Regions from separate parts of the Streptomyces sp. NPDC025806 genome, predicted to be linked through region 1. Evidence: predicted binding sites of a transcription regulator. Region 1 holds the regulator's gene; each other region holds the start of a gene.
The links. The regulator HrcA, encoded in region 1, represses chaperone genes, less so after heat shock. The targets are predictions, from matches to a motif close to TTNGCACTCNGNNNNNCNGAGTGCNAA.
Positions count from the first base shown of each region.

Region 2: groES (co-chaperone GroES) is a predicted target of HrcA. The motif match lies at 1,470-1,496, and genes of this name have one in related genera.
Region 3: ACZ4E1_RS00355 (FmdB family zinc ribbon protein) is a predicted target of HrcA. The motif match lies at 5,583-5,609, and genes of this name have one in related genera.

Region 1 is NZ_JBVHMU010000008.1:312,566-323,032, reverse strand. Features, by position in the region: gene ACZ4E1_RS20860 (adenosine deaminase) at 1-109, opposite strand, end outside; gene ACZ4E1_RS20855 (ribonuclease Z) at 151-1,059, opposite strand; gene ACZ4E1_RS20850 (histidine triad nucleotide-binding protein) at 1,066-1,419, opposite strand; gene ACZ4E1_RS20845 (S41 family peptidase) at 1,679-4,915, opposite strand; gene ACZ4E1_RS20840 (VOC family protein) at 4,980-5,372, opposite strand; gene ACZ4E1_RS20835 (16S rRNA (uracil(1498)-N(3))-methyltransferase) at 5,546-6,292, opposite strand; gene ACZ4E1_RS20830 (nitronate monooxygenase) at 6,289-7,362, opposite strand; gene dnaJ (molecular chaperone DnaJ) at 7,474-8,610, opposite strand; gene hrcA (heat-inducible transcriptional repressor HrcA) at 8,611-9,627, opposite strand; gene ACZ4E1_RS20815 (MBL fold metallo-hydrolase) at 9,768-10,467, shown strand, end outside.
Region 2 is NZ_JBVHMU010000017.1:28,380-38,846, forward strand. Features, by position in the region: gene ACZ4E1_RS31330 (polysaccharide deacetylase family protein) at 1-448, shown strand, start outside; gene ACZ4E1_RS31335 (polysaccharide deacetylase family protein) at 445-1,299, shown strand; gene groES (co-chaperone GroES) at 1,643-1,951, shown strand; gene groL (chaperonin GroEL) at 2,085-3,713, shown strand; gene ACZ4E1_RS31350 (SAM-dependent methyltransferase) at 3,807-4,244, shown strand; gene ACZ4E1_RS31355 (SDR family NAD(P)-dependent oxidoreductase) at 4,238-5,011, opposite strand; gene ACZ4E1_RS31360 (multicopper oxidase family protein) at 5,032-6,588, opposite strand; gene ACZ4E1_RS31365 (MOSC domain-containing protein) at 6,700-7,380, opposite strand; gene ACZ4E1_RS31370 (LysR family transcriptional regulator) at 7,463-8,413, shown strand; gene ACZ4E1_RS31375 (WhiB family transcriptional regulator) at 8,516-8,857, opposite strand; gene ACZ4E1_RS31380 (response regulator transcription factor) at 9,251-9,862, shown strand; gene ACZ4E1_RS31385 (sigma-70 family RNA polymerase sigma factor) at 10,216-10,467, shown strand, end outside.
Region 3 is NZ_JBVHMU010000001.1:77,719-88,185, reverse strand. Features, by position in the region: gene ACZ4E1_RS00395 (superoxide dismutase family protein) at 1-243, opposite strand, end outside; gene ACZ4E1_RS00390 (DedA family protein) at 491-1,120, shown strand; gene ACZ4E1_RS00385 (DUF2277 domain-containing protein) at 1,108-1,353, opposite strand; gene ACZ4E1_RS00380 (hypothetical protein) at 1,460-1,825, shown strand; tRNA gene ACZ4E1_RS00375 (tRNA-Val) at 1,907-1,978, opposite strand; gene ACZ4E1_RS00370 (DUF4097 family beta strand repeat-containing protein) at 2,193-2,975, shown strand; gene ACZ4E1_RS00365 (hypothetical protein) at 3,092-4,450, shown strand; gene ACZ4E1_RS00360 (DUF4383 domain-containing protein) at 4,543-5,055, shown strand; gene ACZ4E1_RS00355 (FmdB family zinc ribbon protein) at 5,234-5,452, opposite strand; gene ACZ4E1_RS00350 (HAD family hydrolase) at 5,950-6,681, opposite strand; gene ACZ4E1_RS00345 (phosphoribosyltransferase) at 6,756-9,236, opposite strand; gene ACZ4E1_RS00340 (HpcH/HpaI aldolase/citrate lyase family protein) at 9,233-10,408, opposite strand.

The sequences.
Region 1 (10,467 bases):
TGACGCCGTTGCGCGCGGCGAGCTCGAAGGCCAGCTCGGGTTCGAGGGTGCCTTCGATGTGCAGGTGGAGTTCGGCCTTGGGGATGCGGGCGAGTGGTGCGAGGGACATCCGGCCATCGTACGCAGCGGCCGACCCGGTGCCGGGGCGGCTCAGCGGCGCTTGGGCACCGGTACCCGGTCGAGGTCGCGGGCGACGGTCAGCTCGCCCTCGTACCCGGCGGCCCGCGCCTGCCGCTCGAACTCGCCGGGGTCGGAGTAGCGCTGGCTGAAGTGGGTGAGCACGAGGTGCCGCACCCCGGCCTCGGCGGCGACGCGGGCCGCCTGTCCTGCCGTCAGATGCCCGTGATCGGCACCGAGCTGCTCGTCCTCGTCGAGGAACGTCGACTCGATGACGAGCAGATCGCAGCCCTCGGCGAGCTCCGGGACGCCCGCGCACATCCTCGTGTCCATCACGAAGGCGAAACGCTGCCCGTGGCGCACCTCGCTCACGTCGTCGAGCGTGACGCCGCGCAGCTCGCCGTCCCGCTGGAGGCGGCCCACGTCGGGTCCGGCGATGCCGTGCTCGGCGAGCGCCTCGGGCAGCATGCGGCGGCCGTCGGGCTCCACCAGCCGGTACCCGTAGGACTCGACGGGGTGCGACAGGCGTCGCGCCTCCAGCCGGTACGCGGGGGTCTCGGCGAGCACCGCGCCCTCCCCCGCGACCGGCTCCTGGGCGATGTGGACCGTCTCCCGGTACGCGGTGGAGTACCGGAGCCGGTCGAAGAACCGCTGCCCGGAGGCCGGGTAGTGAGCCGTCACCGGGTGCGGGACCCGGTCCAGGTTGATGCGCTGGATGACGCCCGCGAGGCCGAGGGAGTGGTCGCCGTGGAAGTGCGTGACGCAGATCCGGTTCAGGTCGTGCGCGGCGACCCCGGCCCGCAGCATCTGGCGCTGGGTACCCTCTCCGGGATCGAAGAGGATGCCCTCGGCGTCCCAGCGCAGCAGGTAGCCGTTGTGGTTGCGGTGCCGCGTCGGCACCTGGCTCGCGGTGCCGAGGACGACGAACTCACGTACGGACACGGTCGGTTATCCGGGGGGCCACTGGAGGCCGCGGCCACCGAGCACGTGGGCGTGCGCGTGGAACACGGTCTGGCCGGCGCCGCTGCCCGTGTTGAACACGATGCGGTGGCTGTCCAGCTTCTCCTCGACGGCAACCTCGCCGGCCTCGCGCAGCACGTCCGCGGCGATCTGGGGCTCCGCGGCGGCGAGGGCGGCGGCGTCCGGGTGGTGGACGCGCGGGATGACCAGGACGTGGGTCGGGGCCTGGGGGTTGATGTCGCGGAACGCGACGGTGGTCGGCGTCTCGCGGACGATCGTGGCGGGTACGTCCCCGGCGACGATCTTGCAGAACAGGCAGTCGGCCTGCGGTTCCCCAGTCACGGTGGCGGTCCCCTTTGTGTGCGGGTCGGATGGGTACGGGTCTGGCGGCATCGTATCTGCCGGGTCGGGGCGGGTTGCCGAGTGCGGGTGGAGTGTGGCTGGTCGCGCAGTTCCCCGCGCCCCTGGAGATGCGCGCTTCGTGCGCGATCTCCATCGGGCGGCCACCCGTCGGGGAAATGCGACGCGAAGCGTCTGCATTTCAGGGGCGCGGGGAACTGCGCGACCAGCCCCCACCGGCCCGCAGCCCGCGACGAGAGGGTCACCCCGCAGACGGGGGCGGATCCGGTAGCGCCGGAGGCTCCTTCGCCGGGTTTTCCGCAAGCGCGGCCAACGCAATGCGAACCGCCTCGTCCAACTGCGGGTCACGACCGGCCGCATGGTCCTGTGGCGTGACGACGACCTCCACGTCCGGATCGACCCCGTGGTTCTCGACGCCCCACCCGTAACCCTCCAGCCAGATCGGATACTTCGGCTGGGTCACGAGCGTCCCGTCCACCAGCCGGTACCGGCTGTCGATGCCGATGACACCACCCCACGTACGGACCCCGACGACGGGCCCGATGCCGAGCGCCTTGATCGCCGCGTTGACGATGTCCCCGTCCGACCCGGAGAACTCGTTGGCGACGGCGACGACGGGACCGCGCGGCGCGTCCATCGGGTACGAGAAGGCCCGGCTGCCGCGCGGCACGTCCCAGCCGACGACCCGCCGGGCGAGCTTCTCGACGACGAGTTGGGAGGTGTGCCCGCCCCGGTTCTCGCGGACGTCGACGATCAGCCCGTCCCGCGCCACCTCCACGCTCAGGTCCCGATGGATCTGCGCCCAGCCGGGCGCCTGCATGTCCGGCACGTGGAGGTAGCCGAGCCGCCCGCCCGAGTGCTCGTGGACGTACGCCCGCCGGTCCGCGACCCACGCGTGGTAGCGCAGCGGCTCCTCGTCGGAGAGCGGCACGACGACGACGTGCCGGGGGTCGCCGCCGCCCGCGGGCGAGACGGTGAGCTCGACGGGCCGGTCCGCGGTGCCGACGAGCAGCGGCCCGGGCCCGGTGACGGGGTCGACGGGCCGCCCGCCGACCGCGACGACGGCGTCCCCGGCGCGTACGGCGACGCCGGGCGCGGCCAGCGGCGAGCGGGCGCGCGGGTCGGAGGTCTCGGAGGGCAGCACCCGGTCGACGCGCCAGGTGCCGTCCTCGTGGCGGGAGAGGTCGGCCCCGAGCAGCCCCTGGCGGCGCGCGGCGGCACCGGCGCCGCCGCGCGGGGTGACGTAAGCGTGGGAGGTGCCGAGTTCGCCCTGCACCTCCCAGAGCAGGTCGACGAGGTCGTCGTGGGTGGCGACGCGGTCGAGGAGCGGGCGGTAGCGGTCGAGGACGCCGTCCCAGTCGACGCCGTTCATGTCGGCGCGCCAGAAGTTGTCCCGCATCAGGCGGCCGGTCTCCGCGTACATCTGACGCCACTCGGCGGCCGGGTCGAGGGTCTGGGAGACGCGGGCGAGGTCGACGGTGATGTTCGTGTCGCTGTCGTCGTCGTGGGCGGGACGCCGGTCGCTGGGCACGAGTTTGAGGACCTCGCCGGTCCACAGCAGGACGCGCTTGCCGTCGCCGGTGACCTCGAAGTGATCGGCGTCGGCGCCGAGTTGTTCGAGGCGCTGCTGGGCGAGGTCGTAGCGCTCCAGACGGGACGGGGCCGCGGGGTCGTCGCGTCCGGCCCGGGAGTCGCCGAGGACTCCGGCCACCGGGTGCCGCAGCCACAGGACGCCGTCCTTGGCGGTGCGCAGCGTCGAGTAGCGGGCGGCCTCGACGGGGAACGGGACGATCCGGTCGACGAGGCCCTCCAGGTCGACGCGGGTGGCGGGCGCGCCCTCGCTGTCGGGCGTCTCGTCCTTGTCGACGGGTTCGAACGGCCGCCCGTGGCGCTGCGGTCCGAACGGGGACGGGGTCGTCGCGGCGAGCGCGATCAGGTACGGGCGGACGCCGCCGACGAAGGCCAGGTCGAAGGCGTACTCGTCGTAGACCGGGTCGAAGGCGCGGGCGGACAGGAACGCCAGGTGTTTGCCGTCGAGGGTGAACGCGGGCGAGAAGTCGCGGAAGCGCAGCGGGGTCGCCTCGGTGACGGCGAGGTCGGTGGCGTTGGCCAGCTTCAGTTGGCGCAGTCCGTGCGGGCCGGGGTGCGACCAGGCGAGCCACGCCGAGTCCGGGGAGAACGTGAGCCCGCTCGCGTGCCCGTCCTCGCTGCGGTCCACCTCCCGTACGTCTCCGCTGTCCCGCTCGACGAGGAGGACGCGGCCGTCGTGTGCGGCGACGGCGACGCGGCCCCCGTCGGGCGACACGGTCAGCGCGAGGACGCGGCCGAGGCGTCCGGCGCCGATCCGGCGCGGGGTGGCGCCGGGTGCGGCGCCGGTGGCGGGCGTGAACTCCAGGGCGTCGTCGCCCTCGGCGTCCGTCACCCACACCACGTGCTCCTCGCCGTCGACGCGGAAGGTGTACGGGAGGCGGTTGCGGACGCCGGGCGTGGCGGCGAGGGCGCGGGCGGGGCCGGAGCGGTGGGTGACCCAGTGGACGGCGCCGCGCACGGCGACGGCGCTGCCGCGTCCGGTGTGGTCGGGCGAGGCGTCGCCGAACCAGTGGGCGGCGTCGACGGGGCGCGGCTGGAGGTCGGTGCGCTGCCCGCCGAGCCGGACGTCGATCCGGCGGGGCTCGGTGCTCGCGTCGAGGCCGTCGAGGAGCCAGAGTTCGCCGGCGCTCGCGTAGGTGACGCGGTGGCCGTCGGTGCTCGCGTGCCGGGCGTAGAAACCGTCGAGCGGGGTGTGCCGGCGCAGGTCGGAGCCGTCGGGCAGGGAGGAGTACACGGCGCCGACGCCCTCGTGGTCGCTGAGGAACGCGACGCGCTCCCTGACCCACATCGGGCACTCGACGTTCCCGTCGAGTTCCTGATGCAGCCGCTCGAACTCCGTTGCACCCTCGGCGACTTCGGCGTTCCGGTCGATCCACAGCTTGCCGGCCGTGCCGCCCCGGTACCGCTTCCACCAGGCGGCCTCGCGGCCCATCGGCGCGGACAGCAGCAGCACCCGCCCGTCGGGCCCGTGCGCGACGCCGCCGACCGGACCGTAGGGCAGGGTCTCGGCAGGGCCGCCGTCGAGCGGGACGGCCCGGGCCCAGCTGCGGCGCAGCGAGGCCTGGCCGTGGGTGGTGACGGCGAGGACGCGCCCGTCGGGGGTCCAGCCGCGCACCGAAGTGGTCCAACTGCCCCAGTGCGTCAGCCGTTTCGCCGGTCCGCCGTCGACCGGGGCGATGTGCACCTCGGGGGCGCCGTCGCGCCGCGAGGTCCAGGCGACGGTGGTGCCGTCGGGCGACAGGCGGGGGTGGTTCACCGGCACGTTGTCGGCGCTGACCCGCCAGGCACGGCCGCCGTCGAGGGGCGCGGCCCACACGTCGTCCTCGGCGGTGAAGACCACCAACTCGCCGTGCGGGTGCGGGAACCGGAGGTAGGCAGGATTCGTCACCCCGCCCACCCTAAATTTGCGCTCCGGCCCCGTCAGCCCGTTCTGATCACTTGGCCGGGAAGCGTCAGCCGCGTAGCAGGAGCCACTCCTGGAGCTCCACGATGTTGTCCTCGGGGTCCTTGAGGTGGGCGACGCGCATCCGGTCCGTCATGGGTGCGGGCCCGTGCACGAGAACGCCGCCGCGCCCGGCGACCTCCTCGCAGTAGGCGTCGAGGTCGTCGACGCGGAGCACGACGAGCGAGCGGTGACCTGTCGCCGAATCGCCCAGTTCGCCGAGGACTTCGGCCATCATGGCCCGGTCCTGCAACGCGATCCCGGCGCCCCCGCCCGCGGGGGAGAACTTCTCGTAGGGCCCTTGCTCCGAGCCGGCCTGCGGCTTGAGCCCCAGCACATCGGCGTAGAACCGATAACAAGCTCCGAAATCGGAAACCAGCAACCGCACCTGGGCAAGTTCCATGCCCTCATTTTACGTCGAACATCTGAATGAGGGGCTGGAATTGAAGCGCCCCTGGGGGCGCACGGAGTGTGCCCCTTCAGGGGCGCGGGGAACTGCGCGAGAAGCCCCACCGGGCGGCACCCGGCAACGAACACGCAACCACCTACGGCGCGCATCCGAACCGGCACACCCGGTCACCCCCAGCGACCGGTCCGCCCCAACAGCAACGCAACCGCCGCCGTACCCGCCGTAGAGGTCCGCAACACACTCCGCCCCAACCGATACGTCCCGGCCCCCGCCTCCCCGAACACCTTCAACTCCTCCGGCGAAACCCCACCCTCGGGCCCGACGACCAGCACGATCTCCCCGCCGGACGGCAGATCCGCAGACGCGAGCGCCGAGCTCACACAGTCCCGGTCCTCGTGCAGCACCACACCCAGATCCGCCGAACCCAGCAGCCGCGCCACCTCCTTCGTGGAGGCGAGCTCGGCCACCTCCGGGAACCGGACCCGGCGCGACTGCTTGCCGGCCTCGCGCGCGGTCGCCCGCCACTTCCCGAGCGCCTTCACCCCGCGCTCGCCCCGCCACTGGGTGATGCACCGCGACGCGGCCCAGGGCACGATCGCGTCGACCCCGGTCTCGGTCATGGTCTCGACGGCGAGCTCCCCGCGGTCCCCCTTGGGCAGCGCCTGCACCACGGTGATCCGGGGCCGCTCCTCCGGCTCGACCTGTACCGGCCCGGCCTCGACGACGAGCCGGTCCTTGCCCTCGCTGCTCACGACGACGGCCTCGGTCCAGGCGCCGAGCCCGTCGGTGAGGACGACCTCCTCGCCGGCCCGCAACCGCTTCACGGAGACGGCGTGCCGCCCCTCCGCCCCGTCGAGCACGTATGTACGGTCGCCGGGCACCGGGCCCTCGACCACGAACACCGGCGCCGTCATGCCGCACCCCGCTGACCCGACGCGGCACGCGCGGCGTCGAGTTCGGCGGCGAGCACCTCGACGAGCTGCCCGGCGGGCAGCGCGCGGGCGAGCCGGTGGCCCTGCCCGGCCCAGAGCGCCATGCCCTGCGGGTCACCGGCCCGCGCGGCGGCTTTGCGCAGCGGCGCGGTCATGTGGTGGACCTGCGGATACGCGGCGGGCGCGTACGGTCCGTGCTCGCGCAGGAACCGGTTGACGAGCCCGCGCGCGGGCCGCCCCGAGAAGGCGCGGGTGAGTTCGGTACGGGTGAACAACGGATCGGTCATGGCTTCCTTGTGCACGGTGGGCGCCCCTGATTCGGGGGCGACCAGGAACGCGGTGCCGAGCTGCGCGAGATCGGCGCCGGCGGTGAGGACCGCGGCGATCTGCGCGCCCCGCATGATGCCGCCGGTCGCGACGATCGGCAGCCGTACGGCCTCCCGGACCTGGGTGACCAGGGTCAGCAGGCCGATCCCGGCGCCGTCCGTCTCGGGGTTGTCGCGGTGGGTGCCCTGATGGCCGCCGGCCTCGACGCCCTGGACGCAGACGGCGTCGGCGGCGGCGTCCTGCGCGGCCTGCGCCTCCTCGACCGTGGTGACGGTGACGACGGCGCGGGTGCCGACGCGCTGGAGGGCGTGGACGACCTCGCGGGTGGGGCAGCCGAAGGTGAAGGAGACGACCGGGACGGGGTCGTCGAGGAGGATGGCGAGCTTGGCGTCGTAGCCGTCGTCGCGGCCTCCGTCGGGGTCGCCGAGCGGGGTCCGGTACCAGCCGGCCTCACCGGCGAGCTGATGCCGGTAGACGTCGACCGCGGCGGGGTCGGCCACCTCGGGCTGCGGCATGAAGAGGTTGACGCCGAAGGGGTGCCCGGTGAGCCCCCGCACCTGCTTGATCTCCTGGTACATGCCGTCGGCCGTCTTGTACCCGGCGGCCAGGAAACCCAGCCCGCCCGCCTCGGACACGGCGGCGACGAGCTCGGGACAGGAGGCGCCGCCCGCCATGGGGGCCTGCACGATCGGGTGGGGGAAGAGATCGTTCAGCGCGGAGGACATACCGGCATCGTGCCATGTCACCCCCGCCCGACCGAATCGCCCCGGCCCCGCGCAAAAGGGGCCCGGAAAGCAAACTCCCCGAACCCCTCCGAACGCATCCCGAGCAACGGCTCAACGCCCGTTGAACGCGTCCTTCAGCCGAGAGAACAGACCCTGCTGCCCCGGCTGGAACTGGCCCGTGGGGCGTTCCTCGCCTCGGAGCTGGGCCAGTTCGCGGAGCAGGCGTTCCTGTTCGGCGTCCAGCTTGGACGGGGTCAGGACCTCGACGTGGACGATGAGGTCGCCGCGGCCCCCGCCGCGCAGGTGCGTGACGCCGCGTCCGTGCAGCGGGATCGACTGGCCGGACTGGGTGCCGGGCCGGATGTCGATCTCCTCGACGCCGTCGAGCGTCTCCAGCGGCACCTTCGTGCCGAGAGCCGCCGCCGTCATCGGGATGGTGACCGTGCAGTGCAGGTCGTCGCCGCGCCGCTGGAAGGTCGGGTGCGGCAGCTCGTGGATCTCCACGTACAGGTCGCCGGCGGGGCCGCCGCCGGGGCCGACCTCGCCCTCGCCCGCGAGCTGGATCCGCGTGCCGTTGTCCACACCGGCCGGGATCTTCACCGTGAGCGTGCGGCGGGAACGGATGCGGCCGTCGCCCGCGCACTCGGGGCACGGGGTCGGGACCACGGTGCCGAAACCCTGGCACTGCGGGCACGGCCGCGAGGTCATGACCTGGCCCAGGAAGGACCGCGTGACCTGCGAGACCTCACCGCGACCGCGGCACATGTCACAGGTCTGCGCGGAGGTACCGGGGGCCGCGCCCTCGCCGCTGCACGTCGTACAGACGACGGCCGTGTCGACCTGGAGGTCCTTGGTGGTGCCGAAGGCCGCCTCGTCGAGCTCGACCTCCAGCCTGATCATGGCGTCCTGGCCACGGCGCGTGCGCGAGCGCGGGCCGCGCTGCGACGCCGTACCGAAGAACGCGTCCATGATGTCCGAGAAGTTGCCGAAGCCACCGGCTCCGAACCCGCCCGCACCGCCTCCGCCGGACTGCGACAGGGGGTCGCCCCCCAGGTCGTAGACCTGCTTCTTCTGCGGGTCCGAGAGGACCTCGTAGGCGGCGTTGATCTCCTTGAAGCGCTCCTGCGTCTTCGGGTCCGGATTCACGTCCGGGTGAAGCTCGCGGGCCAGCCTCCGGAAGGCCTTCTTGATCTCGTCCTGGGAAGCGTCGCGGCGCACGCCGAGTACGGCGTAGTAGTCCGTGGCCACTTACGACTCCGCCAGGATCTGTCCGACGTAACGTGCCACTGCGCGTACTGCTCCCATCGTTCCCGGGTAATCCATGCGTGTCGGTCCGACGACGCCGAGCTTGGCGACTGCCTCGCCGCCCGAACCGTAGCCGACCGACACGACGGACGTGGAGTTGAGTCCCTCGTGTGCGTTCTCATGACCGATCCGTACGGCCATGCCCGAATCCCCCACCTCACCCAGCAACTTGAGGAGCACGACCTGCTCCTCGAGTGCCTCGAGGACGGGCCGGATGGTGAGGGGAAAGTCATGTCCGAAGCGGGTGAGATTGGCGGTGCCGCCGATCATCAGCCGCTCCTCGGACTCCTCGACGAGCGTCTCCAGAAGAGTGGAGAGCACCGTCGAGACCGTGCCGCGGTCCTCCGCCTCGAAGGCCTCCGGCAGATCCTGCACCAGCTGCGGCACGTCGGCGAACCGGCGTCCCGCCACCCGGCTGTTGAGCCGGGCCCGCAGATCCGCGAGCGAGCTCTCGCCGAACGGCGCCGGGCAGTCGATCATCCGCTGCTCGACCCGGCCGGTGTCCGTGATCAGGACGAGCATCAGCCGCGCGGGCGCCAGCGAGAGCAGCTCGACGTGGCGCACCGTGGACCGGGTCAGGGACGGGTACTGGACGATCGCCACCTGCCGGGTGAGCTGCGCGAGCAGCCGCACCGTACGGCCGACGACGTCGTCGAGGTCGACGGCGCCCTCCAGGAAGTTCTGGACCGCGCGCCGCTCGGGCAGGGTCATCGGCTTGACGCTGGTGAGCTTGTCGACGAAGAGGCGGTACCCCTTGTCGGTCGGGATGCGGCCCGCGCTGGTGTGCGGCTGGGCGATGTATCCCTCGTCCTCCAGGGCGGCCATGTCGTTGCGCACCGTGGCCGGGGAGACGCCCAGCCGGTGGCGCTCGGTCAGCGCCTTGGAGCCGACCGGCTCCTCGGTGCCGACGTAGTCCTGGACGATGGCGCGCAGCACCTCGAGCCTGCGTTCACTGAGCATCGGCGCACACCTCCAGCGACTTCCCGCTCGGTCTCTGTCTCTCGGACGCTGTTGGCACTCCCTGTGGGCGAGTGCCAGTCGTCCCCGGTCAGTGTACGGCCGGTGGGTACGCCCCTAGCAAGGGCGCTAGCGTCGGGGTCATGGAACGTATCGACTGGGTGGGGACGGGTTGGGAGGAACTGGCCCCGCGCGTGGGCCGGGTCCGGCTGCCGGGCTGGGACTGCACGGCCGGTCTCGTCGCCGGGGACGGCGCGGCGCTGCTGATCGACACGGGATCCTCACTGCGCGAGGGAGCCCGGCTGCGCGGGGACGTACGGCGGCTGCTCGGCCCGCACGCGCGCGTGACGCACATCGCGCTGACCCACCCCCATTTCGACCATGTCTTCGGCACGGCGGCGTTCTCGGGCGTGGAGGTGTTCGGGGCGGTGGGCGTCGACGCGCTCTTCGCCCAGGCACGCGCGCGCGAAGAACTGTGCACGGATGCCGTGCGCAACGGGCTCGGCCCCCGCGAGGCGGCCGAGGCGACCGACGTGCTGGTCGCCCCGCAGCACCGGGTGTGCGGCGAGTGGACGCTCGACCTGGGCGGCGGGCTGCAGGTGCTGCTCGCGAACGTGGGGCCCGCGCACAGCGGCCACGACCTGGCGGTGCTCGTGCCGGGCGCCCGCGAGATCGTCTTCTGCGGGGATCTCGTGGAGGAGTCGGGCGAGCCGCAGGCCGGGCCGGACGCGGCTCCCCGGCACTGGCCGGCGGCGCTGGACCGGCTGCTCGACCTGGGCGGGGAGGACGCGGTGTACGTGCCCGGGCACGGTTCCGCGGTGAATGCCGAGTTTGTCCGGGCGC
Region 2 (10,467 bases), on a different contig from region 1:
CGAGATCGAGGACGACTACGGCTACTTCAGGAAGGCCCAGCGGCTCGGCGCCTCCCTGAACAACCACACGCTGACCCACCCGTACCTGCCGGGCCTGTCCTACGCGCGGCAGAAGCACGAGATCTGCGGCATGCAGCGGGTGATGGAGAAGGAGTACGGCGAGCGGCCCACGATGATGCGCCCGCCGTTCGGCAACTACAACCGGGACACCCTCAGGGCCGCCAAGGCGTGCGGGATCAAGTACGCGCCGATCTGGAACGCCGAGGTCTTCGTCGACCGTATGGACTACCGGGAGTGGGACAGGAACATCCATCCGGGGGACATCATCCTCACGCATTTCCGCGGACGGGACGAGTGGAAGGGCACCATGCCCGACATGGTCCGTAAATTCCTGAAGTACGTCACCGACAAGGGCTACGCGGTCGCCCGCCTGGAGGACTACCTGTGACACGTCCAGGGGTGGGGGCGGCGGTACGGCGGTGCGGCGCGCGGCTGATCGGCTGCGCGCTCGCCGCCGCGCTGCTCACCGGGTGCGCGCAGTCCGTGGATCCGATCGAGCGGATGGGCCGCAAGGCCGCGCAGAAGGTCCGCAGCCATCCGCACCGGGCGGCGGCGCGCGCCCCCGGTGCGGCGGGCCCGGCGCGGGACGACCGCGCCGGGCCGGCCGCGCACCGCCGCTGGGGGCTCGCCGAGCCGCTGGACCCGCCGCCCGCGCCGCCGCCCCGCCCGGTGCTGCCGCGCCGGGCGCCGGGCGCGGTACCGCCGGTGATCGAGCGCGTCCCCACCCGGGACAAGGTGGTCTTCCTGACCTTCGACGGCGGCGTGGAACGCGACCCGCGCTTCCCGCAACTGGTCCGCGACCTGCATCTGCCGGTCTCCGTCTTCCTCGACGGCACCGGCGCGGGCCCGGGCCGGGGCCCGTACGGCACGCTGCGCGCGCTCGGCGCCGGCGTCCAGAACCGCACCCTGACCCACCCGTACCTGCCCGGCCTCGGCTACGTCCGCCAGCACGCCGAGATCTGCGGGCAGCAGCGCCGGCTCGCGGGCCGCTTCGGCCGGACCCCGCGCCTGCTGCGACCGCCGTCCGGCGAGTACGACGCCAGCACGCTGAGGGCGGCGGGCGCCTGCGGCATCGACGCGATCGTCCTCGGCCGCGACCCGTCCCGCACGGACCGCCTCCGCCCCGGCGACATCATCCTCCCGCCGTCCACCAGGTCCCTGGCCCCGTCGACGGCCACCCTCCTGCGCCACATCCAGCAACAAGGCTTCACGGTCGCCAAACTGGAGGACTACATCTGAGCAGCGGACCAGGAATGAGGGCAAAGCCCGAAGGGCAAGCCCTCAGGGGCGCGGGGAACTGCGCGACCAGCCACGGCGAAACCAGCACCCGGCAACGCACCAAAACCCCTACGGCGCCCCCCCCGGATCGGCGAAGCCGCCCCGAAAACCCGACACAGCGCCGCAGGCATTTGGCACTCCGCTTGACCGAGTGCTAATCGCGGTCATAGTCTCGGCCCTGGCACTCACCACTGGAGAGTGCCAACACAGCGACGGGCAGGTCCGGCACCCGCGACGACGGATCCACCTGGTCGCCACCTCAGACAGTTAACCCCGTGAGATCTCCGAAGGGGGAGGTCGGATCGTGACGACCGCCAGCTCCAAGGTTGCCATCAAGCCGCTCGAGGACCGCATTGTGGTCCAGCCGCTCGACGCCGAGCAGACCACGGCCTCTGGCCTGGTCATCCCGGACACCGCGAAGGAGAAGCCCCAGGAGGGCGCCGTCCTCGCCGTGGGCCCGGGCCGCTTCGAGAACGGCGAGCGCCTGCCGCTCGACGTGAAGGTCGGCGACGTCGTGCTGTACAGCAAGTACGGCGGCACCGAGGTCAAGTACAACGGTGACGAGTACCTCGTCCTCTCGGCCCGCGACGTTCTCGCGATCGTCGAGAAGTAAGTCGAGAAGCAGCACCTTTGTTTCGAATCTGCGCCCCTGGCACCCGCATCGTAAGAAGCCGGGGTCGGGGGCGCGGTTCGTTTTTCACCACCCAGCAGCACCCCTAGCTTTCCGAGAGGGCTGAACCGCTCCCATGGCGAAGATCCTGAAGTTCGACGAGGACGCCCGTCGCGCCCTCGAGCGCGGCGTCAACAAGCTTGCCGACACGGTCAAGGTGACGATCGGCCCCAAGGGCCGCAACGTCGTCATCGACAAGAAGTTCGGCGCCCCCACCATCACCAACGACGGTGTGACCATCGCCCGCGAGGTCGAGGTCGAGGACCCGTACGAGAACCTCGGCGCCCAGCTGGTGAAGGAGGTGGCGACCAAGACCAACGACATCGCGGGTGACGGTACGACCACCGCCACCGTGCTGGCCCAGGCTCTGGTCAAGGAAGGCCTGCGCAACGTCGCCGCCGGCGCTTCCCCGGCCGCCCTGAAGAAGGGCATCGACGCCGCGGTCAAGGCCGTGTCCGAGGACCTCCTCGCGACCGCCCGCCCGATCGACTCGAAGTCCGACATCGCCGCTGTCGCCGGTCTGTCCGCCCAGGACAGCCAGGTCGGCGAGCTCATCGCCGAGGCGATGGACAAGGTCGGCAAGGACGGTGTCATCACCGTCGAGGAGTCCAACACCTTCGGTCTGGAGCTGGACTTCACCGAGGGCATGGCCTTCGACAAGGGCTACCTGTCCCCGTACTTCGTCACCGACCAGGAGCGTATGGAGGCCGTCCTCGACGACCCGTACATCCTGATCCACCAGGGCAAGATCGGGTCCATCCAGGACCTGCTCCCGCTCCTGGAGAAGGTCATCCAGGCCGGTGGCTCCAAGCCGCTCCTGATCATCGCCGAGGACGTCGAGGGCGAGGCCCTGTCGACCCTGGTCGTGAACAAGATCCGCGGCACGTTCAACGCCGTCGCCGTGAAGGCCCCCGGCTTCGGTGACCGCCGCAAGGCGATGCTCCAGGACATGGCCACCCTCACCGGTGCCACCGTCATCGCCGAGGAGGTCGGCCTCAAGCTCGACCAGGCCGGTCTGGACGTGCTGGGCTCCGCCCGCCGCGTGACCGTCACCAAGGACGACACCACCATCGTCGACGGTGGCGGCAAGTCCGAGGACGTCGTCGGCCGCGTCAACCAGATCAAGTCCGAGATCGAGAACACGGACTCCGACTGGGACCGCGAGAAGCTGCAGGAGCGCCTGGCGAAGCTCGCCGGTGGCGTGTGCGTCATCAAGGTCGGCGCCGCGACCGAGGTCGAGCTCAAGGAGAAGAAGCACCGTCTGGAGGACGCCATCTCCGCGACCCGCGCCGCGGTCGAGGAGGGCATCGTCTCCGGTGGTGGCTCCGCGCTCGTCCACGCCGTGAAGGTCCTCGAGGGCAACCTCGACAAGACCGGCGACGAGGCCACGGGTGTCGCGGTCGTCCGCCGCGCCGCCGTCGAGCCGCTGCGCTGGATCGCGGAGAACGCGGGCCTCGAGGGCTACGTCATCGTCTCCAAGGTCGCCGAGCTCGAGAAGGGCTCCGGCTACAACGCCGCGACCGGCGAGTACGGCGACCTGGTCAAGGCCGGCGTCATCGACCCGGTCAAGGTCACCCGCTCCGCTCTGGAGAACGCGGCCTCCATCGCCTCCCTGCTCCTGACGACCGAGACCCTGGTCGTCGAGAAGCCGGCCGAGGAAGAGGCCGAGGCGGGCCACGGCCACAGCCACGGCCACGCCCACTGACCCTCCCAGGTCTCACGAGGCCCGGTTCCCCGAAGCAGTTCGGGGGGCCGGGCCTCGGCATGTCCGGCGTGTCCGGCGCACTAGCCTGGTGACATGACCTCGCGTCCGTCCCCTCGCCTCGCCGCGATCGTGGACGCGCTGCCGCTCACTCCGGGCCTACGGGTCCTGGAGATCGGCTGCGGTCCCGGCGTGGCCGCCCGCGCCGTCGCGGACCGGCTCGACACCGGGTTCGTCCTGGCGATCGACCGCTCCGCCACCGCCGTCGAGCAGGCCCGCCGCGCCGGGGCGGCGCAGATCGCCGCCGGGCGCCTCGGGGTCCGGCAGGCCGCCGCGGAGGACTTCGTCCTGCTGGACGGCGAGGCACCGTACGAACTCGTCTTCGCCGTGCGCGTCGGCGCCCTCGACGGCCGTCACCCGGAGGCGGGCCGCCGGGCCCTCGCCCGGATCGCCGCGGCCACCACCCCCACGGCCCGCCTCTTCATCGACGGCGGCGATCCCCTGCGCGAGCTGCCCCTCCTGCCTGACTACTGAGGCCCGTACTTGCGCCCCGTCCGCGAGGTGAGGCCGCCGAGCAGCGGGCGCGGGGTCACCTTCACGACGCCCATCAGCGCCTTGTAGCGGGGGTCGGGGATCGAGAGGGTCTTGCCGCGGGAGAGGTCGGACAGGGCCGCCGGGACCAGCTTGTCCGCGTCGAGCCACATCCACTTCGGGATGTTGTCCGTGCCCATGCCGGCCCGCTCGTGGAACTCCGTCCGCACGAAGCCGGGGCACAGCGCCATCAGGCGGACGCCGCTGCCGGCCAGGTCCTTCGCCGCGCCCTGCGTGAACTGCACGACCCACGCCTTGGACGCCCCGTACGTGCCGCGCGGTACGAACGCCGCGACCGACGCCACGTTGATCACGCCGCCCCGCCCGCGCTCCCGCATCGACTCGGTCGCCGCCGAGGTCAGCCGCAGCACCGCCTCGATGTGCACCTTCAGCATCGTCAGCTCGTCGGCCATCGGGACGTCGAGGTAACGGCCCTTGTTGCCGAACCCCGCGTTGTTGACGAGGAGGTCGACGGGGGAGCGGCGGTCCCGCAGCCGCTCCTCGACCGCCGCGATGCCCTCGTCCGTCGACAGGTCCGCGGAGAGGACCTCGGCCTCGATGCCGTGCCCGTCGTGCAGTTCGGTGGCCTGCTCCCGGAGCCGCTTCGTGTCGCGCGCGACGAGGACCAGATTGTGGCCGTCGGCGGCCAGGCGCCTGGCGAACGCGGCGCCGATGCCCGCGGTGGATCCGGTGATCAGTGCCGTAGTCATGGGGCAAGCGTAGTGAGCGATCAGTGCCCCGCGTGCCCGCCGCCCTGCGGCGTACCGGCCCGGCCGCCCCGGTCGACGACCACGAACTGGCCCATCATTCCGCCGTCCTCGTGGTACAGCAGATGGCAGTGGTACATGAACGGCGTGTCGGGGTCGGCGAATTGGGGCCCGCCGTCGAAGCGCAGCGCCAGCTTCACCGTCGTCCCGCTCGGGACCAGGACCGTGTCCTTGCGGCCGCGCAGCGCGGCGGGCGGCGGCGCGCCGTTCACCTCCACGACCCTGAACTGCACGTCGTGGACATGGAAGTTGTGCGGCATGCCGTTGTCGTTGCGCACCGTCCAGACCTCGGTCGTCCCCCGGGTCACCGTCGCGTCCACCCGGTCCGCCTTCATCGCCCGCCCGTTGATCCCGCTCATCTCCAGGCCGAAGAACCGGGAGCGCACCGCGTCCGCGGGGTCCGGCAGCTCGGTCTCGGCGAGCCGCGGTGGGACGGCGGGGGAGGGGCGCAGCCGGTCCGCGGCCCGCAGTTGCAGTACGTCGAACGAGTCGTCGCCGCCCCCGAACCGCTTCTGCCACGCGTCCCCGTACCCGGAGCTCAGCGGGAAGCCGCGCAGCACCGCCCGCTCTCCGGCCCGCATCCGCACCACGACCTCGGCCCGTTCACCGGGTGACAGCCGTACGCGCTTCAGGGTCGCGGGCCGTTCGAGGAGCCCGCCGTCCGTGCCGACGAGCGCGACGTCCCGCCCGTCGGAGAAGCCGAAGTCGTAGGTGCGCGCGGTCGACGCGTTGAGGAGGCGGAGCCGCACGCGTGCGTCGCGGACCGTCCGGTACGGGTCCAGGGTGCCGTTGACCATGGTGCGGTCGCCGAGGAAGCCGATGTTCCGCATCAGTGCGTGGCCGTGGTCGAAGCGGTCCCCGTCGAACTTCACGTCCTGCACCACGACCGGCAGGTCGTCGACCCCGTACCGCTTCGGCAGCGCGAGCCGCTCGCTGTTCTCGTCGTCGAGCAGGAACATTCCGGCGAGCCCGCGCTGCACGTGCCGTTCGGTCTTCCCGTGCGGATGCGGGTGGTACCAGAGGGTGGCCGCGGGCTGGTCGATCCGCCAGTTCGGGGACCAGCGGGCGCCGGGCTCGATCATCTGGTGCGGGCCGCCGTCCATCCGGGCGGGCAGGTGCATGCCGTGCCAGTGGACGGTGGAGGCCTCGTCGAGGGAGTTGCGGACGCGGACCTCGACCCGTTCGCCGCGCTTCGCGCGCAGCGTGGGGCCCAGGTAGCTCCCGTTGAAACCCCAGGTGGGTGTCGTGCGGCCGGGGCGGAACTCGGTCTCGCCCGCCTGCATCCGCAGGTCGAAGACGCGCCGCCCGGTCCTCCGGTCGACGTGCGACTTCGCGAGCGGAGGGATCGCCAGTTCGTTCGTGAACGTCGTCCGGCCGGCCGTCGTCACCTTCGCGTCGGCCCACAGCCACCACACCCCCGCGCCGAGCGCGAGGGCGAGGACGGCGACGAGGGAGCCGAGGACGACGAGGACACGGCGCAGTCGGCGCCTGCCGGGAGACTTCCGGTCGGTGTGGGCCATGTGCCGAGCGTCCCGCCGGGGCCGGTACCGGCACATCGGGGACGGCCCCGGAGCCGACCCCGATCCCCGCCCTCACCCCCGGTGGGGTTCTCCCTTAAGAGGCGCCCCGGCTCAAGAGGCGTCCCCCGAGCCGTACTTGGCCACGTACTCCCGCGCCGCCCGCGCGGTGCCGGGGCTCAGCGCGTCCCCGGCCGCCAACACCCGGGGCAGCAGCGCCCGTTCGACCGTCACCGCGCGGAACTGGAAGGCCACCGTCACCTCGTGCTCCGGCCGGTGCACGACCTCGATCGCGTCCCCGGCCCGGATCTCACCCGGCTCGATCACCCGCAGGTACGCCCCCGGCGCCCCCTCCTGCGTGAACCGTTTGACCCAGCCCTGCTCGCCCAGGTGCCCCTGGAACGTGCGGCACGGGATGCGGCCCGAGGCCACTTCGAGGAGCAGGTCGGGGCCGACCTGCCAGCGCTCGCCGATCAGGGCGCCCGACACGTCGACGCCCTCCGTCGTGAGGTTCTCGCCGAAGCAGCCGCTCGGCAGCGTCCGCCCCAGGGTCCGCTCCCAGCCGTCCAGGTCCTCGCGCGCGAACGCGTACACGGCCTGGTGGTCGCCGCCGTGATAGCGCAGGTCGCACACCGCGTCCCCGGCCAGGCCGCTCCCGCCGACGCCGCGCTCACCGGGCGCCGCCACCCGGACGGGGCCCTCGACGGGCCGCTTGTCGATCCCGGTCACGCCCTCGGCCTGATCGGTGTACTCCACGGCCTCGGGACGGCCCAGATTGAGAGACAGAAGCTTCATGAGAACGCACGCTACGGGACCACGATCCAAAGCCGCCACGCATTAATCGGTGTCAACCCCAAGCTCCGCTTATGCTTGAGGCATGATCGAGGCTCGTCATCTCCGTGTCCTGCGCGCCGTCGCCGCCACCGGCTCCTTCTCCGCCGCGGCCCGTGAACTGGGCTGCACCCAGCCCGCGGTCAGCCAGCAGATGAAGGCCCTGGAGTCCTCGGCCGGCACCCCCCTGCTCATCCGCACCGGCCGTGAGATGCGCCTGACCCAGGCCGGCGAGGCCCTCGTACGGCACGCGGCGGGCATCCTCGCGGGGCTCACCGCCGCCGAGGAGGAGGTCGCCGCGATCGCGGGCCTGCGCGCGGGCCGGGTCCGGCTCGTCTCCTTCCCCAGCGGCAGCTCGACGCTCGTCCCGACCGCGCTGGCCGCTCTGCGCGCCGAGCACCCCGGCACGCGCGTGTCGCTGGTCGAGGCCGAACCGCCGCGCTCGGTCGAGATGCTGCGCGAGGGCGACTGCGACGTGGCGCTCGCTTTCCGGTACGAGGGGCGGCGCGAAGCGCCTCAGGAGAAGGGTGGTGGTGGGAGACGGGAGGGCGAGGGGGCGCAGGCCAAGGAGGAGTGGGACGACCTCGTCGTGCGCCCGCTGCTCGCCGACCGGCTCGTGGGCCTGGTGCCGGAGGCGCACCCGCTGGCCGGCGCGGGCTCGGTGACCATCGACGCGTTCGCCGAGGAGCCCTGGATCGCGGGCTGTCCCCGCTGCCGCCGCCAGCTGGTGGAGGTGTGCCGGAGTGCGGGCTTCACGCCGCGCATCGACTTCGCGACGGACGACTATCCGGCCGTGGTCGGACTCGTCGGCGCCGGCCTCGGTGTGGCGGTCCTGCCCGAACTGGCCATCGAGTCTGTTCGGCCCAAGGGTGCACGCACAGTGACGGTGGAGCCGCCCGTGCAGCGCGAGATCGTCGCGCTCACCCTGCCGGATCTGGCCCAGGTGCCGGCTGTCGCGGCGACGCTCGACCATCTGGAGCGGGCTGCCACGCGCTGATCCGCCGGCGCGCGGAACACGCCGCGGGCCTGGGCGCGCCGCAGCGCGCCCAGGCCCGTCCGGTGTGCAAAAACGTTCCTTCAGCGGTCCTTCGATGACCCCTCAGTGACCGGCCGGAGTGGCCGCAGGGCGCCCCACACCCCCCGCCGACGCCGTGACGAGCCGGTTGCGCGCCCGTCCCATGAGTTCTTCGCGTTCGTCCTCGGTCAAGCCGCCCCACACGCCGTACGGCTCACGCACCTGTAGCGCGTGAGCTGCGCACTCTGCACGTACGGGGCACCTCATGCACACCTCTTTGGCCGAGTTCTCACGGGCGCTGCGCGCCGCCCCCCGCTCGCCCTCCGGGTGAAAGAAGAGCGAGCTGTCGACCCCGCGGCAGGCCGCGAGGAGCTGCCAGTCCCACAGATCTGCGTTCGGTCCGGGAAGGCGGGAGAAATCTGCCATTGCGTTGTCCCCTTGTAGCCGTTGTGACGCGGATACGGTGCCCATGACCGTACATCTACTGTCTAAGGAGATGAAAATATGACTCATTGAGAATCTAGCTACAGACACCAGCGGATGGGAAGAAAAGCGGCCGAATGGGGCATAGGTTGTGGGGAAACCTTGTGAGTACGCCGCGCTGCCCTTGCCGTGTGCGGCCCCTCACGTAGAGTGCCGAACCAGGCCGTCCGACCCGTAACTCTTTCGGGTGACCGTCGTTGAGAGTGCAGAGGCGGTTGCAGCACCGAGGGGTTCGGGCAGATGTCCGGATCGCTCGGAGAGGGTCGACCGCACAGGTGACGATTTCGTACCAGCCTGGAGGCTCAAGGTGACGCGCATCAGCTGCGGAGGACGGTCATGACATCCGTCCTCGTCTGCGACGACTCCCCGCTTGCCCGAGAGGCGCTCCGCCGCGCGGTCGCGACCGTGCCCGGTGTAGAGCGCGTGACGACCGCGGCCAACGGCGAGGAAGTCCTCCGCCGCTGGGGCGCCGACCGCTCGGACCTGATTCTGATGGACGTACGCATGCCCGGTCTGGGCGGCGTCGAGACGGTCCGGCGGCTGCTGTCCGCCGACCCCGGTGCGCGCATCATCATGCTCACCGTGGCCGAGGACCTGGACGGCGTGGCCCTCGCGGTCGCCGCCGGTGCCCGTGGATACCTGCACAAGGACGCCTCGCGCGCCGAGCTGCGGGCCACGGTGACGCAGGCGCTCGCCGACCCGACGTGGCGGCTCGCCCCGCGCCGGCTGCGGTCCGCCGAGATGGGCGCCGCGCCGACGCTCACCGCGCGCGAGATCCAGGTGCTCGAGGGGATGAGCCACGGGCGGTCCAACGCGGAGATCGGGCGTGAGCTCTTCCTCTCCGAGGACACCGTGAAGACGCACGCCCGGCGCCTGTTCAAGAAGCTCGGCGCGTCCGACCGGGCGCACGCGGTCGCTCTCGGGTTCCGGTGGGGGCTCGTTCGATAACGCCCGACGTTCGGGGTGGTGGTCGTTCTCGCGCGACTGGCCCGCCGTCGTGGCTGGTCGCGCCCCGCGGCGGAGCCGCTGATGAATGCGGCCCCGCGCCCCCTCAGGCGCACTTCGTGCGCCCTGGGGACGCTCGGCGTGGGCGTCGCTGCCTCGTTTCGCGTCGGATGCCGCATCCTTGATGTGTGGAGTTCCTCGGGGACGACGAGTCGGGCGAACAGGGTCAGCGAGAGGGGAGGGCGCAGGAGATGAGTTCCGGCGCACCTGTCCATGACGCTTCTGTCCATAACGCTTCGGTGCACAACCAGGGGCGCGGTGCCGCGGACCGCGCCTCGGCAGGGCACCATGGATCGATGCGCGACGACGAGACAGTGACCCCTCAGGGGGGCATCGGCACACTCGTCGGCCGCGCCGTCGACGGCGACGAGCAGGCCACGCACGATCTGCTCGCGCACGTCCATCCCCTGGCCATCCGCTACTGCCGTACGCGGCTGTCGCGGCTCCCGGGGGACGCGCGGCACTTCGTGGAGGACCTCGCACAGGAGGTCTGCGTCGCGGTGCTTCTCGCCCTGCCGCGCTACAAGGACACCGGTCGGCCCTTCGAG
Region 3 (10,467 bases), on a different contig from region 1:
GGTCATGTCGCCCCGGCCGCCCTCCTGCTCGACCTCGATCGACGCGCCCGGCGGGACGAGCCGGTCGTCGTAGGTGACCGCGGCCGACGGCACGAACGCCGTCGGCGGCGCGAAGCGCGCCTCGACGCGCAGCCAGTACGCGTCCGATCCGCCGCCGCCCGGCGCACCGCTGCTCGCACCGCCTGCGCCGCCCGCCGCCAGCACGGCCGCCGCGAGGACGCCGCTCACCATTCCTGTGACCATCACCGGTTCCTCCTCGTACCCCCCGCATCCCTGGTCCGTTGGTACGGGACACCGGCCTTCGGCGCCCGGTCCGACACGGCGATCGAGTGAACGTGACGTGGGGAACATCTGTACCCCTTGCGTCACTTCAGCAACACTCGAGGCGTACGCTGTACAGCTGTCATCAGCCGCTCCCAGCCCGGAGGAACGGTCGGAGGAACATCACGAAAACGGTCGTACGGGTCGACGTACGGGGAGTGGACACGCGGTGTTGGAGAGTGTGGGGTCGCTGACCGGCAGTCCCTGGATCTACGTGATCGTCGCCGTCTCGGTCCTCTGCGACGTCTTCCTGCCGGTGCTGCCGAGCGGCGTCCTCGTGATCACCGCGGCGACCGCGGCGGCGGCCGGTACGGGCGCGGCCACCGGGGAGGTCCCGCACGGGGTGCCCGATCTGCTGGCGCTCACGCTGAGCGCGGCGACCGCCTCCGTCCTCGGCGACCTCGTCGCCTACCGGCTGGCCTGGCGCGGCGGCGACCGCCTCGACCGCGCCATCGCCCGCTCCCGCCGGCTGTCCACCGCGCAGGAACGTCTCGGCGGGGCGCTCGGCCGCTCCAGCGGCGGACTGCTCGTGATCATCGCCCGGTTCGCGCCCGCGGGCCGCTCGGTGGTCTCCTTCGCGGCCGGCACGGCGCACCGCCGGGTCCGCGAGTTCCTGCCCTGGTCCGCCCTGGCGGGCTTCGCCTGGGCCGCGTACAGCGTCGCGCTCGGCTACTTCGGGGCGCACTGGCTCGGCGCGGGCTGGATGTCCACGCTGGTCTCGCTGCTCGCCCTGGTGGGCGCGGGCTTCGTCGCCGCCTACGTGATGCGCCGCCCGGCCCCGCGGGCTCAGGAGGCCTGAGCGGCCTCGGCGGGCCTCGGGTGCGCGCCGCGTACCTCCAGGTTGTCGAGCAGGGCGGCGGTGGCGCGGGCGATCTCGTCCACGGCGCGGTCGAACACCTCGCGGTTGTGCGCGGCCGGGGCCCGGAAGCCGGACACCTTGCGCACGTACTGGAGGGCGGCGGCCCTGATCTCGTCCTCGGTCGCCTCTTCGGGCTGGGCGGGCGGGCGGAGCGTCTTGATGCTGCGGCACATGTCTTCAGTCTGACGCGCCGGGGAGCGCCTGTCAGACGTACACACGTTCGCGTGAACCGGGCCGAGTCGCTCGCTTCACTAAATCGAACAGACGTACCATTGGCGGGTGGCAGCGAACGATGACTCCGCCCCCGACTTCGACTACCCGAGCGATCTCCTCGCCGGTCAGGAGGAGCTGCACCAGGTCCGGGCCGATCTCCAGGCCCTCCTCAAGCGGCTCCCCTGGTCCGTGGAGCCCCTCGACGCCGTGAACGACACCCAGGGCTGGCGCAAGCTGGAGCGCCCGGCCTCCCCGGGCTGGACCGGCGACGAGCAGGCGGAGGTCGAGAAGCTCCGGCAGCGCGAGCTGGAGCTGGCCGTCTTCGTGACGTGCCACCGCTACTGGTCCGGGCTCAGCGGCACCGAGGCGGTCCGCGCCCGCGCCCGCCTCAAGCACCTCCACGAGCGCCCCGGCACGGACGAGCCCGGCTGACCGAGGCCCGTTCTCGCCCCGAGCACGACGAAAGCCCCCTCACCGGCCGTGGTGAGAGGGCTTCGTACGAAGGGGAACCGGTGGGCGCGGACGGTTTCGAACCGCCGACATCCTGCTTGTAAGGCAGGCGCTCTACCCCTGAGCTACGCACCCGGCAGCCTGGCGCTGTGACCAGGACGAGCCGACAGCCTACCTTGCCGACGGCCGTGCCCCGCAAACCCGTGGCGGGCCGGTCCGCTGCGGGGGTTTACCCCACCCGGGATCCGGTGGCCGGCCGGATCCCGCCCCGGCCGCTCCCCCCGTACGTTCATGACGGGCCGGACGCCGAGGCGGCCCGCACCAGCCGTCGCCCCAGGGGGAGTTCACCATGACCGTCCGCCGTCCGCACCGCACCGCCCGCGTGCTCGCCGTCACCGCCACCACCGCCGCCCTCGCGGCCGGCGTGACGGCCTGCGGTGCCGACGCCCGCGACGACACCCGGCCCGAACACCGCTCCTTCGCCCTCCAGGGCCGCACCCTCACCGTCGACTCCGACGACTCCGCGCTCGACCTCGTCCCCGCCGACGGCGACGAGGTGAAGGTCACCCGGTGGTTCCAGGGCTCCACCGTGATCGGCTCCGATCCGAGGACCACCTGGCACTGGGACGGCGGCGCGGACCGGCTGACGCTGCGCCTCGACTGCTCCGGCTTCATCGCCGACTGCTCGGCCCGGCACCGCGTCGAGGTGCCGCGCGGCGTCAGGGTCGTCGTACGGGACGACGACGGCAGCGTGCGCGCCACCGGCTTCCGGCACGGCCTCGACATCACCGCGCAGGACGGCTCGGTCCGGATCGCGGACAGCGCCGGGCCGCTGCGGGTGCGCACCGACGACGGCTCCGTGAAGGCCACCGGCGTCGACGCCCGCCAGGTGTCCGTGCGCACCCAGGACGGCTCGGCGGACCTGGACCTGCGCACCGTGCCCGACCGGGTCGACGCCGTCAGCGACGACGGATCGGTCGATCTGGCGCTGCCCGGATCGGCCGCCTACCAGGTGAGCTCGCACGCGGACGACGGCTCGGTCCGGGTGTCCGTGCCGCGCGACGCCGACAGCGCGCACCGGGTCACGGTCCGCACCAAGGACGGAAAAGTCACGCTCCGAACCGCGAACTAACCGGGCCGTGTGTTCGTCATTAACCGGTGGGAGAATGAACACCGGTCAAGGCTGGCGACGGGCACGGGAGAGGTCAGAGGTTGGTGACGACGGCGACGACGAAGCGTCCCCGAGGGGTGCGTGGCCTTGTCGTCCGGCGCCCCGTCCCCGCGTCCCCCTGGCGGGACCTCCTCACCCTGACCCTGCTGCCGGTGCCCCTGCTGGCCGCCGCCGTCACCGCGTCGTTCCACGCGGGCGGCACGCGCCGCTGGTTCGGCGGCCGTTCGGAGAGCCAGCGGGCCGAGGCGCAGGCCGCCAAGGACGCGGCCGCCGCGGCGTTCTACGAGCTGGACACCGCCCAGCGCGACCTGCGGATCTCCATCGAGACCATCACGGCGGTCGACGACTCCCCCGCCGCCCGCCGCGCCGTCGCCGACTTCCAGCAGCTCGGCGCCCGCATCGACGAGGCCAGCGGGCGGTACATCACCGCGGTCGACGCGCATGACCTGGACCGGGACGACCTGGAGGCCTCCGTCGCCGCCCGGGCCCGGGGCGAACTGGCGCGGGCGAAGGACGACTTGGTCCAGGTCAAGCGGGACCTCGACCGGTTCGCGCAGGGGCTCGGCCCGCTGCTCGGCAAGGCCGAGACCCAACTGGCCCGGCTCGCGCCCGCCGTGGAGCGCGCCCGCCAGGCCCTGCTCGCGGCGACGAACGCGCTGGACGCGGTCCGGCAGGCCGGGCTCAAGGCCGACGACCTCGCGGCCCGGCTCGCCGCCCTCGGCCCCGAGCTGACGAAGCTCAACCAGGGGGCGGGACAGCACGGCGTGCCCGAGACCCTGGAGCGGGCCGAGCGGGTCGCCCGGGACGCCGAGGCGGTGCGCGCGGAGGCGCAGCGGCTGCCCGAGAAGGCCGCCGAGATCGACCGCAGGCTCGTCTCGCTGCGCACCCGGGCGCAGGCCCTGACCACCCGGGCCGGGCAGGTCGAGCCGATCCTGAGCGAGCTGCGGCGCCGGTTCGCCGCCGCGTGCTGGCAGGACCTCCAGCGCGTCCCGGAGCTCGCCGCGGAGAACGTGAAGCAGGCCGAGACCAAGCTCGCCGAGGCCCGCACGGCCCGCGACGAGCAGCGCTGGCCGGACGCCACGTCCCGGCTCTCCACGGTCCGCGCCCTGCTCAACACGACGGACGAGTCGGTGTCCGCCGCCTCCGACCGGCTGCGGCGGCTGAACGCGGTGGCGAAGGACCCGCAGCAGGAGATCGACCGCACCCGGTTCGCGATCCGGGACGCGCAGCGCCTCGCGATGGCGGGCCGCGCCACGCCCGATCCGCGGCACGCCCGCCCGCTGGACGACTCCGTGGCCCGGCTCGACCGGGCCGTCGCCGGCCTGGAGGGCCGCCACCCCGACTACTGGCACTTCCTGACCGAGACGGAGGCGGTGCGGCAGACCGTCGCCCGCGTCGTCGCCCAGATCCGGGACGACCGCGGCGGGGCCGCCTGACCTGCGCGTCCCCTCGGCCGCCGACGATGTTGGCACTCGCCGTGCGGCGGGCGGATCCTTGGAGTACGTACGCGCGAGGAGGCGAGGCGATCATGGCGGCCACGCAAGTACTCCACCCACGATCCCGGCGGCGCGTCAGGCTGGACGAGCACCTGCCCGTCGATCACCGGCTCAGCCAGGTCTACCGTGCCGGGGCGGGGCTCATGGGTCTCGTCCTGCTGGCCTTCGGCATCCTCGGCCTCATCGACAAGATCGGCTTCTTCGACACGGGCGGTGACACCGTCGCCGGGCTGAACACGAACGGTGCGCTCAGCGTGCTGTCCATCTGTGTCGGCCTGCTGCTGTTCGTCGGCATGGTCGTGGGCGGCAACTTCGCGTCGACCCTGAACATGACGCTGGGCGTCCTGTTCATCCTCAGCGGCTTCGTGAACCTGGCCCTGCTCGACACCGGTGCGAACTTCCTGGCGTTCAAGATGCAGAACGTGCTGTTCAGCTTTGTCGTCGGGCTGCTGCTGATGTTCTTCGGCATGTACGGGCGGGTCAGCGGGGGCCTGCCGCACGACAACCCGTACTGGCAGGCCCGCCATCGGCGCGACGAGCTCTAGGGCGTGTGTCGAAAGTCCCGTCGTCCGCCCGAAGGGCGGGCCCCGCGGTGTCCGGTGCGTGCGATCGCAAGGCGCCGGAGCGTCCTCATAGCGGAGCTATCAGGTCGTTTCGGCAACGCCGCGAGCGTGCGCACCGGACACCGCGGGGCAGGCGGGACTTTCGACACACGCCCTAGGCCTAGCCGCAGCAGCCGCCTCCGCAGCAACCGCCGCCTCCGGATGCGGGCGCGGGGGCTGCGGCGCGGCCGGCGCCGCCGGTCATCGCGACGGTCGACAGGAGCTTGACCGTGTCCGAGTGGCCCGCGGGGCAGCTCGCCGGAGCGGACGACTCAGCCATCGGCCGAGCCATCTCGAACAGCTCCCCACACTCCCGGCACCGGTATTCATAACGAGGCATGCGGACAGCCTACGGCGTTGGGGGGTGCGCTCCTGGTGCCGTCACGTGGGACGGCGCCCCGGCCGCGCGTGCGGTCGGCCGCCTGGGGCGACGCGGGTGGGCAGGGCGGCACCGGCACCCGGGCGCCGGGTACGCACTCGGTCAGCCTCCGCCACAACGCCGTTGGGGCCGACCGCCGTCGCCGACCACCGCGCCGTCGTGCCTGATCGCGCAGTTCCCCGCGCCCCTGAAGGGCACACTCCGTACGCCCCAGGGCCGGGGTTGGTCGCGCCCCGCGACGGAGTCGCTGACGGGTACAGGCCCGCGCCCCCTCGCGGGGCACACCTGCCCCGGCTTGATCGCCCCGCGGCGGAACCGCCGACCCACCCCATCCCGCACCCCGGTGCCGGGCCGACGCCCCCGGAGGGGGCGGGTGGGTGGGAGCGGGGCTCGGGCAACGGGCCGCGCCCGGCGCCGAGTACGGCGATTACGGGGCCGCACCCCGTGCCGGGGTGGGGTCAGAGGGCGTTCAGGAACGCGCGGAGGATCGTCTCGCCCGCCAGGACGCCGCGGTCCGGGAGGGCCGTCACGCCGGGGCCCGTCCAGCCCAGGTCGGCCAGTTCGCCGTGGCCGGGGCGCCAGCCCAGGTCCACCGCGCCGAGCAGATCCGCGTCCAGCAGCGAGTCACCGGCGCCGAGCACCCGACCGGCGCCGACCCGCCGGGCGACCTCCCGTACGGCCGCGCCCTTGGTGAGCGGCTTCGGCACGGCGTACACCTTGCGGCCCTGCAGGGACACGGACCAGCCCAGCTCGTCCGCCCACGCCCCGAGTTCCTTGACCCAGCCCTCGGGCAGCCGCGCCCGGTCCACGACCAGGTACGCGAACAGGTCCTCAGCGACCCGCTCCTTCAGCAGCCACTCCGGATCCGCGGCGGCGACCATCCGCTCCCGCACCTCGCCGAGCGGCGCGCACTCGTCCGCCAGCCGCTCCCCCACGGCCGCCCGCCAGTCCGGGTCGGACACCCCGTCGACCAGCAGATGCCCGCCGTTCGCCGTGATCGCGTACTTCGGTACGGGTCCCGGCAGCCGGATCCGCCCGTACTGCTCCCGCGTCCGCGTCGTCGTCGGGACGAACACGGACCGCCGGCCCAGCTCGACGAGCAGTTGGGCGGCGTCCTCCGTGACGTAGGACAGGGGCTTGCTCTCGTAGACCTCGACGCAGAGCAGGCGCGGGGCCCGTGCGTCGGGCATCGTGAGCCCGAGGGCCCCGGCCGAGTAGATCAACGTACGGTCGAGGTCGCTCGCGACGACAGACACACCCGTGCTCACTTGGCTGCCACCGCCTTGCCGTCCGCGCCCGTCGCCCCGCGCGTGAACCGCGGGTGGATCAACCCGACGCAGCTGTACGGCAGTTCGTCCACGATCTCGACGGGGACGCCGCGCTGCTCCGCGAGGAGGCGGACGTGGTCGAGGTCCGCTCCGGCGTCCGCGCGGGCCAGGATCTTCCACGGCACGCGGCGCAGCAGCACCCGGGTCGTCTCGCCGACGCCGGGCTTGACCAGGTTCACGTCGTGGATGCCGTACTCCTCGCTGATCCGCTCGACGGCGGCCCAGCCCTCCCAGGTGGGCTCCCGGTCGGCCCCGAGGAGCTCCTTGACGGCCACGTCCACCGCGTCCGCAACCTCGTCGAAGCGTCCGGCGACCGTGTCCAGGAAGGCCCCGGAGACATCCGCGTCCGCCAGCTCGCGGTAGAACTTCGCGCCGTGGAAGTCGTCCGGTCCGACGAGGTCCGCGCGCAGCACCGTGCGCGATATCAGCCCGGAGACCGTCGAGTTGAGGCAGGCGGAGGGGATGAGGAAGTCCTCGCGGGTGCCGTAGGTGCGCACGCAGGAGCCGGGGTCGGCGAGCACCGCGATCTCCGGGTCGAAGCCGGCCGCGCCGCCGGACGCCTCGAACTCCCGTATCGCGGCGGCGAGTTCGCGGGTGATGGCGCCCTTGCCGGTCCAGCCGTCGACGAACACGATGTCGCGCGGGTCGTGGTGGGCGGCGAGCCAGCGCAGCGCGTTGGCGTCGATGCCGCGGCCGCGGACGATGGAGACGGCGTAGTGCGGCAGGTCGAGGTCGTGGCGGTGCGCGGCCCAGCGGCGCATGAGCACGCCGACCGGCGTGCCGGCGCGGGCCAGCGAGACGAGGACGGGGCGGCGGCCCGAGCGCTCGGCGAGCACGGTCTCGGTGACGACGCCGACGGCCCGCGCGATCCGCTCGGCGGAGGTGTCGAGCGCGGCGTGGAACAGCTCCTGGTACTGCTCGCTGGGCTGGTACTCGACCGGCAGCGACTCCGCGTAGTGCGCGCCGCCGCTCTGGATGGCCTCCTCGCGCTCCTCGGTGGGCGCCTCCAGGGTCACGTCCGAGAGGTCCTGGAGCAGCCAGCCGACCTCGTCCGGGGCGTACGAGGAGAAGTCGGGGCCGCGCAGCGGCTCGGGCAGGGGCATGGCGGGCCTTTCGGGCGCGTCCGCGCGGGCGGGCACGTAGGAGGGGATGACGACGACCACGACGCGGGCGACGTGCTCGGCGACCCGGTCGAGGAGGCCTCCGGGCGCGCTCAGCTCGGGGGTGTCACCGGCCGAGTCGAGGCAGACGACGGCGGTGTCGAAGCCGCCGCCCGCCACGTTGTACGCGAAGCGGTCGCCGGGGCCGTCGGCCGGGGCGTCGTGCGCGGGGAAGACGAGGCGGGTGCGGATCGCGTAGCCGCGGTCGTCGACGGCGAGGACGGGCGAGCGGGTGGTGGTGGAGTACGCGAGGTCGGCGCCGGTGTCCTCCAGGGCGGTGGCCAGGCGCAGCGGGGCGTACATCAGCTCCTCGTTGCCGAGGACGAGGGTGCGGCCCTCGATGTGCGGGGCGATGCGCGCGGCCATGGCGGGCAGCGCGGCCTCCAGGGCGGTGCGGTGGGCGGGCGTGAAGCCGTGCCGGCCGCCGTCGGGCACACCGGCCGGCCAGCCGAGCCCGGTGACGCGGACGATCTCGCCGCGCTCGGGCCGGGCCGGGGGCGGAGCGGCGCCCTCGTGCTCCTCTACGAGCGCCCGGCCCTTCTCCAGCACTCCGTCGGGCAGGGTGACCGTGCCGCGCGCGGCGACGACGAGGTCGACGCGGGCGCCGATCTCGGCGGCGAACGTGTCGAGGCGGCCCTGGTCGCCGGGCGAGCGCATGTCGACGAGCGCGACGATGACGTAGTGGTCGCGGGCGTGCAGCTCGTGGAGGGCGCGGATCGTGTTCAGCACCGTGTTGCCCGTGGAGAACTCGTCGTCGACGAGGACGAGCGGTCCGTCGCCGGCGAGGAGGGCGGGGTCCTCGGGGAGCAGCAGGTGCGAGGTGGCGTGGGAGTGGGACTCCTCGAAGCCGCCGGCGCGGGCGACGCCCTCGACGGGGCGGCGCGTGGAGTGCAGGTAGGGGGCCAGCTCGATGCCGTCGGCGACGGCGTGGCCGAGGCCGGTCGCGGTCTCCGCGTAGCCGAGCACGACGGCGCGGGCCGCCTGGGCGTCGCCGAGCAGCTCACGGACCCGTACGCCGAGGTCGTGGCCGCAGGCCCGGACCACGGAGGGGCGCTGCGGGACATGCTTCCCCAGCACGTTCGACACGAGCAGATGGGCTCGCTTGGGGTTGCGGCGCAGCGCGAGGCCGAGCAGCTCCGTCAGTCGCCGCTCGCCGTTCAGCTCGACGCCGAGCCGCTCGGCGACCCAGGTACCCGTCCACACCACGTCGTTCTCGTTCCTTCCGTCGTTCTTCCCGGCGTGCTTCGTACGGCTCATGCGGGCAGGCCCGCCGCGAGGAGTTCGACGAAGCCGACGTCCTCGCGGGCCACGCCGAAGGCCTCGGCGCGCTGGAGCGTGCGCTCGGCCCAGGCGCGGTGCGGCTTCACCTCGTTCATCTTGTTCGTGTACGCGGAGCGCATGACGCCGCCGCCGTCGCGCTCGGGGCGCAGGATGTCGCAGGCGTCGCTGTACTCCTCGTGGCTGACCACGGACAGCGCGTGCACGGGCAGGACGTGCGAGGGGTGGATGCAGGTCTTGCCCTGCAGCCCGTTGGCCCGGTCGAGCTCGATCTCGCGCAGCAGGCCGTCCATGTCGTGCTGGATGAGGGCCTGGCGCAGCTCGTCGGCGCGGACCTCCAGGAAGGGGCTGCGGCGCAGCTGCGGCTTGAACATGCGCTCCTGGTGGCGGAAGTACTCCCAGACGGGTCCGGTCACGGTGAAGCCGGTGCCGTCGGAGCGGCCGAGCCGGTTGACCACGTCGCCGATGACGGAGGCCACGATCTGGACGTCGTACGCGGTCATGTCCGGCGGCCGGCGCAGTCCGTACGCGGAGCAGAAGTCGGTGACGCCGAGGCGCAGGGCGAGGACGCGGTCGCGGTACTTGTCGACGGTGCGGGAGATCCCGGCGAGCGTCTCGGTGCGGGTCTCCAGGTGCAGCAGCTCGGGGGACTCCAGGACCGGCATGGCGAAGAGCCGACGGCCGGTGGCCGCCTCGGCGCCGGTCAGGGCCTCCAGGAAGGGGACGCCGCGCTCCTCGGTGAACTTCGGCAGCACGAATCCGGACAGCAGCGCGACGGACGGGCCGAGCCGGTCGGCGAGCGTGGTGATCTGCTCGGGCGTGCGGACCCTGATGAAGAGCAGCGGGGGTTCGGCGGCGCCGTCCGTGACGCGGGTGTGCAGGTCGGCGAACTGGCGGACCAGGTTGTCCTCGGCGCCGGCGACCTCGGCGTCGTCGATCGAGTCCTCCAGGCACAGCACCATGGACACGACCCCGCGCCCGGCCTGCTTGAGCACGTCGTCGGCGAGGCGGGGGCGGGTGGCCGGGCTGTAGAGCGTGGCGCCGAGCGCCGCCGCGAGCAGCCGGGGCGAGGATTGCGCCGAGAAGGCGCGCGGCTCCTCGTGGAACAGCCGGTCCCGCACCTCAGGGGCTATGTGCCCGAAATGACGCATGTGAGTCCCCCGATGATTTCCCGTTGGTGTGATGACTGATGGCAGACATGGAATGCACG